One region of the Dactylosporangium sp. NPDC000555 genome, then DNA from elsewhere that is predicted to be linked to it. Evidence: riboswitches for the same ligand, from Rfam matches in the RefSeq annotation. Region 1 holds a riboswitch; the other holds the start of a gene.
The links. Region 1 has a riboswitch for thiamine pyrophosphate ahead of thiS (sulfur carrier protein ThiS). Riboswitches for the same ligand answer to the same signal wherever they lie in the genome.
Positions count from the first base shown of each region.

Region 2: linked by a shared signal. The riboswitch ahead of ABT297_RS05690 (ECF transporter S component) and the one ahead of thiS (sulfur carrier protein ThiS) in region 1 are both predicted to bind thiamine pyrophosphate.

Region 1 is NZ_JBEPDB010000012.1:14,472-17,867, reverse strand. Features, by position in the region: gene thiD (bifunctional hydroxymethylpyrimidine kinase/phosphomethylpyrimidine kinase) at 1-59, opposite strand, end outside; gene ABT297_RS10430 (thiamine phosphate synthase) at 95-634, opposite strand; gene ABT297_RS10425 (thiazole synthase) at 628-1,401, opposite strand; gene thiS (sulfur carrier protein ThiS) at 1,394-1,597, opposite strand; TPP riboswitch at 1,597-1,708, opposite strand; gene thiO (glycine oxidase ThiO) at 1,734-2,786, opposite strand; gene thiE (thiamine phosphate synthase) at 2,783-3,391, opposite strand.
Region 2 is NZ_JBEPDB010000005.1:53,159-56,554, reverse strand. Features, by position in the region: gene ABT297_RS05695 (ABC transporter ATP-binding protein) at 1-889, opposite strand, end outside; gene ABT297_RS05690 (ECF transporter S component) at 886-1,458, opposite strand; TPP riboswitch at 1,540-1,650, opposite strand; gene ABT297_RS05685 (alpha/beta fold hydrolase) at 1,703-2,530, shown strand; gene ABT297_RS05680 (acyl-CoA dehydrogenase family protein) at 2,615-3,396, shown strand, end outside.

The DNA.
Region 1 (3,396 bases):
ATGCCGGCCCCGCCGCCCGAGTCCGAGCCGGCGATGGTGAGCGCGACGGGCGGGTTCACGTCCGGCCGCCTGAACGAATCCCGATCCACTCCGCTCATGCGTTCAGCAGCTCCTTCACGAGTCGGGCCGGGTCCTCGGCGCGCATGACCGCGCCCATCACCGCGACGCCCGCCGCGCCCTCGTCGAGGCAGTCGCGCACCCGCGCGGGGTTGTCCACGCCGCCCAACGCGTACACCGGGATCGGCACGGCGAGAGCCATGCGCGCGAGGGCGGCCAGGCCCAGCGGCGGGCCGTACCCGGGCTTGGAGCGGGTCGGGAAGATCGGCGAGAGCGTGGCGTAGGCGGCGGTTTCGTCCGCGGCGGCGGCGCAGAGCGAGTCGAGGTCGTGGCACTTGCGCAGGGCCGGGTCCTCCTCCAGCAGCAGCCGTCCACCGACCGGGTCGAGCGCGGCACGCAGGTCGGCGGCGAGCTTGAGGCGCCGCCGCCGCGGGAGGTCGTGCTCGCGCAGGACCACCATCCGCACTCCGCCGTCGATCGCCATCGCGATCAGCTCCGGCAGCGGGCGCCCGGCCTGCTGCCGGTCGGTGAAGACGATGAGGCCGGGCTCCACCGGGGCCTCCACGGGCGCTACCACGGCATACCTCCGGTCGGGCTGGACGCGGTCGCGTGCAGGCGGCGGGGGATCCGGCCGGCGAGGTGCGCCAGCCGTCCGGCCCGCACCGCCAGGCGCATCGCCTCGGCCATGCGCGCCGGGTGCTCGGCCCGGGTGACCGCGGAGGCGAGCAGCACGCCGTCGCAGCCGAGCTCCATGGCCAGCGCGGCGTCGGAGGCGGTGCCGATGCCGGCGTCGAGGATGACCGGGACGGTGACCTTCTGCCGGATCAGCGCGATGTTGTGCGGGTTGCGGACGCCCATCCCGGAGCCGATCGGCGCGCCGAGGGGCATGACCGCGGCGCACCCGGCGTCGGCCAGGCGCTGGGCCAGGATCGGGTCGTCCGAGGTGTACGGCAGGACGACGAACCCGTCACCGACCAGCTGCGCGGCCGCGGCGACCAGCTCGACCCCGTCCGGCAACAGGGTGTCCTCGTCGCCGATGACCTCGAGTTTGACCCACGCGGTGCCGAACGCCTCCCGCGCCAGGTGGGCGAGCTTCACCGCCTCGGTCGCCGTGTAGCACCCGGCGGTGTTGGGCAGGACCCGCACGCCGCAGCGCTCGATGACACCGAGTAGCGACGGCGCGGCCGGGTCGAGCCTTCGCAGGGCGACGGTGACCAGGGCGGTGCCGCTGGCGCGGATCGCGGCCTCCAGCGCGGCGTGGCTGGTGGCTCCTCCGGTGCCGAGGATCAGCCGCGAGGGCAGCTCGATGCCGTCGATGACCAGGACGTCGAGGTCGTCAGCCACCCTGCACCGCCGTCAGCACCTCGACGTGGTCGCCGTCGGCGGGGCGGGTGTCCGCCCAGCACGACCTCGGCACCACGTCACCGTTGAGGGCGACGGCGATCCCGCGCGGATCGTCTCCGGCGAGCGAACGCACGACGTCGGCGACGGTGGTGTCGTCGTCGACGGTCGATGCGACGGCATTGACCACAAGATGCATAACGCTCACTCCTGCCTCCCTGCGCCGGCATGATCCGGATCAGGTTCGACGGTCGGGGGCTCCACAGCCCCCCTCTCAGCCCGGTCGCACCGGACTCCCGTGGGGTAACGCCTCGACCATAACGCCGCCGCCGGGCTCAGGTAAAGCGCGCCGCCCCGAACGCGTCGACATCAACGGTGGTACAGCCGTCGACGACCAGGTCGGCGAGCGCCGCTGCGGTGACCGGGGACAGGAGCACGCCGTGGCGGTAGTGCCCGGTGCCCACCAGGGTCCGCGCGCCCGGCGGGCCGCCGGGGAGCGGGCCGAGGACCGGGGCGTTGTCCGGCGTGCCGGGGCGCAGTCCGGCCAGGGTCTCGGCCAGGGCCAACTCGGCCACGCCGGGCAGCAGGTCGGCGGCGGGGCGGAGCAGGTCGAGCACGCCGCCGGCGGTGACCGTGGTGTCCGCGCCGCGCTCCTCCTCGGTCGCGCCGACGACCAGTTCGCCGTCGGCGCGCGGCACGAGATACACGTGCCGGCCCGCCGCCACGCCGCGGATCACGTGCCGGACCAGGGGCTCCGCGCCGCGCAGCCGCAGCAGCTGGCCCTTCACCGGGCGCACGGGCAGGCCGGTCAGCGACGCCGACCCGACGCCGTTGGCGACGATGATCACATCGTCCCGCAGCGTGGAAAGCTCATCGACCTGCTGCGATACGAACCGCAGCGGCAGGCCCCGCAGGGCGCCCAACAGCAGCCGCGGGTCGGCCTGATGGTCGCCGGGGGCGAACGCGCCGCCGCGCACCCGCGGGGACAGCAGCGGCTCCCGCTCGCGCAGCTGGCGGCCGGTGAGCGGCTCGATCGGCGTCCCGGCGCGCCGGTAGTAGCCGACGAGCCGGTCGATCTCGGCCTGGTCGTCGGCGGTGAGCGCGACCAGCAGCGTGCCCTCCGTGCGGTAGCCGATCGGCCGCCCGGTGCGCTCCCGCAGCCGGGCGGCGAAGCCGGGCCAGCGGCGCATCGACTCGAGCATCAGCGCCTGCAGGGCCTCCTCGCCGAAGACCGCCTCGGCGGCGGGGGCGAGCATGCCGGCCGCGACCAGCCCGGCGCCGCGCGTGGGGTCGGGGTCGTAGACGGTGATGTCGCGCTCGCCCCGCTCGAGCAGCTCGAAGGCGATGGCGAGCCCGATGACCCCGCCCCCGATGATGCCGATGGTCATGCGACGAACTCCGCGGCGGCGGCGTACGGGTCCGCCGCGCCGCTGACCGCACCCACCACGGCGACCGCGTGCGCGCCCGCCGCGAACAGCTCGGCGGCCCGCGTCGCGGTGACCCCGCCGATCGCGACGACGGGCACCTCGACCGCCTCGGCGACCGCGCGTATCCCGGCCGGGCCGATCGCCGCCGGCAGCCCGGACTTCGTCGCGGTCGCGAACGCCGGCCCGACCCCGAGGTAGGAGGCCCCGTCGGCGACCGCGCGCCGGGCCGTGCGCGGGTCGCGGGCGGTCGCGCCGAGGATGGCGGCGGGCCCGAGTATCCGCCGGGCCGCGGCCACGGGCAGGTCGTCGGCGCCGATGTGCCCGCCGTCGGCGCCTGCGGCGAGCGCGATGTGCAGCCGGTCGTTGACCAGGCAGGTGCGGCCGAGCTCGCGGCACATGGCCAGCACGCGCACGGTCAGCTCGTAGGCCTCCCGATCGGTGACGGCGTCCTCGGGCCGCACCTGTATGACGTCGAAGCCCGCCCGCAGCGCCGCGGCCACCACGTCCAAGGTGTTGCGACCGGGCCGGGTGTCGGTGACAAGATGGAGTCGTCCGAGGCTGTGCACCGCGA
Region 2 (3,396 bases), on a different contig from region 1:
CCACGACCCGGCCGCGGGTGGGCCGGGTCAGCCCGCCGAGCAGCAGCGCGAGGGTGGTCTTGCCGGCGCCGTTGGGGCCCTCGACGGCGAGGGCCTCTCCCCGCAGTACGACCTCGTCGATCGTCTTGTCGGTGTGCGCCAGCCCCAGCGCCTCGGCGGTGAGCAGCGCCTCGCCGGGCGGCCCCGGGGCCTTGCGGGCCGGCATCGGCAACGACCCGGGCGCGGCCGGCGTCCACACCGCGCCGGGGTCCTCGCCGATGACGATCGTCCGGTCGACCAGCGGCAGCGCCTCGTCGACCCGGTGCTCGACGAGCACCATCGTCGCGTCGAGGTCCTGCAGCGCCTTGGCGATGGCGGTGCGCACCAGCTGCGCGCCCTCCGGGTCGAGGTTGGCGGTCGGCTCGTCGAGCAGCAGCAACCCGGGGCGCAGCGCGATGACCCCGGCGATGGCCAGCCGCTGCTGCTCGCCGCCGGACAGGGCGGCGGTGCCGCGGTCGCGGCCGTACGGGAAGCCCACCGCCGCCAGGGCCGCGTCGACCCGGGGCCAGATCTCCGCGCGCGGCACGCCCCGGTTCTCCAGGCCGAACGCGACGTCGTCGCCGGCCCGGCTCATGACCAGCTGGGTCTGCGGGTCCTGGAACACGATGCCGGTCTCGCCGCGCCGCTGCTGGGCGGGGCGGCCGTCGACGAGGATCTCGCCCTCCTGCTCGCCGGAGTCCTCGGCGAGCAGGCCGGCCATCGCGGCGAGCACGGTGGACTTGCCCGCACCCGAGGCGCCCTGCAGCAGCACCCGCTCGCCGTGCTCGATGCGCAGGTCGAGGTGGCGGACCGCCCAGGCCTTGCGGCCGGCGTGCCGCCACCCGAACCCGCGGAACTCGACGGTGCTCAGACCGCGACCCGCTCGCGGCCGGAGGGGAAACGGTCCAGCACGCCGGTCTTCGACAGGGCGCGCTGCAGGGCCCAGCTCCCGGCGCCGGCGATCACCGCGCCGCTGACCACGACGATCGCGGCGTAGGTCCACTTCTGCCCGGCGGTGAAGGCGTCGCCGTAGTAGACGCTCAGGTCGAACACCGCCGCGCCGAGGCCGGCCAGGCCGCCCGCGACCAGGGCGTTGCCCAGCCGGTACCCGCGGTAGCCGGTAGCCGCGAAGCCGAACTCGCCGCCGATGCCCTGCACCAGGCCGGACACCACCACCGTGAGGCCCCAGGCCGAGCCGAACAGCGCCGAGACGGTCGCGGCGACGATCTCGGTGTAGAGCCCGGCGCCGGGCTTGCGGATGACCAGCGGGCCGAGCACCGCAGGGACCAGCCACACGCCGTAGATCACGGCGCGCCACGGCAGCGCGAAGCTGCTCTCCAGCGCGGTCCACACGTTGTTCCACGCGTAGAAGACCGCCGCGAAGGCCACGGCGATGATCGACGCGACGACGATGTCGACGGTGCGCCAACGGGTCTGCATGTAGTACCTCCTAGTTCGGGGGTGAACCAGAAGGAGACGCGACGCCACGACCACCCGATGAACGGACGGACGTGGCGGCTTGCGTGAGGTGACCGAGCTCCCTGCGCTGGCATTACCCAGATCAGGTTCGAGGGTCTGCGGCGCCGCGTGGCGGCCGCACTCTCAGCGCTGTGCGCTCCCCTGCCGGATGTGAAGTTGTTTCCCGACGGTAACAGTGAACGTTGTTGACCCCTAGTCTCTGGTCATGAAAATCACGGCGCGCTCGCTGACGTTCGACGTGGTGGACGGTGGGCCGGCGGACGGGGACCCGGTGCTGCTGCTGCATGGCTTCCCCCAGCACAGCGGCGAGTGGGCGGCCGTCACCCCGGCGCTGCACGCCGCCGGCCTGCGCACATATGCCCTCGACCAGCGGGGCGTGTCACCCGGCGCCCGTCCCGAGGGGGCCGAGGCCTACCGGATCGCCGAGTGTGCCCTGGACGCCGTGGCCGTCCTCGACGAGCTGGGCCTGCCCTCGGTACACCTCGTCGGCCACGACTGGGGCGCGATCTGCGCCTGGCATCTGGCGATCCGCCATGCGGAGCGGGTCCGCACGCTGACCGCGGTCTCGGTGCCGCACCCGCACGCCAGCGCCCACGCCTACGCCACCGACCCCGACCAGCGCGAGCGCTCCGCCTACATCAAGGTGTTTCGCGAGGTGGGCCGGGCGGAGGAACTGCTGCTGGAGGACGACGCGCGGCGGCTGCGGCGGATCTTCGACGGGTCCGGGCTGGACGCGGCCGGCGTCGACGCCTACGTGCGGCCCATGCTGGAGCCCGGCGCGCTGACCGGGGCGCTGAACTGGTACCGCGCGATGAGCCCGCTCGACCTCGTCGGGCTGGGCCCGGCGCGGGTGCCCACCACGTACGTGTGGAGCGACGGCGACCGGGCCATCGGCGCCACGGCCGCCCGCACCTGCGCCGAGTACGTGGACGCGGACTACCGGTTCGTCCCGCTTGCGGGGATCAGTCACTGGATCCCCGATCAGGCGCCATCTGAGGTCGCCGCGGCGATCCTCGCCCGCTGCCTCGCCTGAGGCATGGCGAACGCTACCCGTGGGTAATAACCTGGCCGTAGGTTGCTCAACACCTACACCTAGGACGTCTAGCTGGGGGTGGCCATGGTTTCCACGTCGGTGCGCGCGGAGCGGGAAGCGCGCAAGGTCATCGAGGAGACCCGCGAGACCGAGTGGAGGAAGCCCAGCTTCGGCAAGGAGCTCTTCCTCGGCCGGTTGCGCCTCGATCTCATCGACCCGCTGCCGGAGCTCGACCCGGCCGCCGAGGCCCGCGGCGCCGAGTTCCACGCGAAGCTCGCCGCGTACCTGTCCGCCGAGGTCGACGGCCAGCAGATCGAGCGCGACGCGCGCATCCCGGACGAGGTCCTGCGCTCGCTCGGCGAGCTGGGCGCCTTCGGGATGAAGATCGACGAGAAGTACGGCGGGCTCGGCCTGACCAATCTCGACTACTGCCGCGCGCTCATGCTCACCGGCTCGGTCAACCCGTCCGTCGGCGCGCTGCTGTCGGCGCACCAGTCCATCGGCGTGCCGCAGCCGCTCAAGCTGGTCGGCACCGACGAGCAGAAACAGCGCTTCCTGCCCCGGCTGGCCGGCGGCGAGGTGTCGGCGTTCCTGCTCACCGAGCCCGAGGTGGGCTCCTATCCGGCGGATCTGCGCACCTCGGCGGTGCCGACGCCGGAGGGTGACTATCTGCTCAACGGCGTCAAGCTGTGGGCGACCAACGGCACCCTGGCCACGCTGTTCGTGGTCATGGCGCTGGTGCCCAAGAGCGAGGGGCACCGCGGCGGCATCACCGCGCTCGTGGTCGAGGGCGACGCGCCCGGCGTGACGGTCGAGCGGCGCAACGCGTTCATGGGGCTGCGCGGCCTGGAGAACTCCGTCACCCG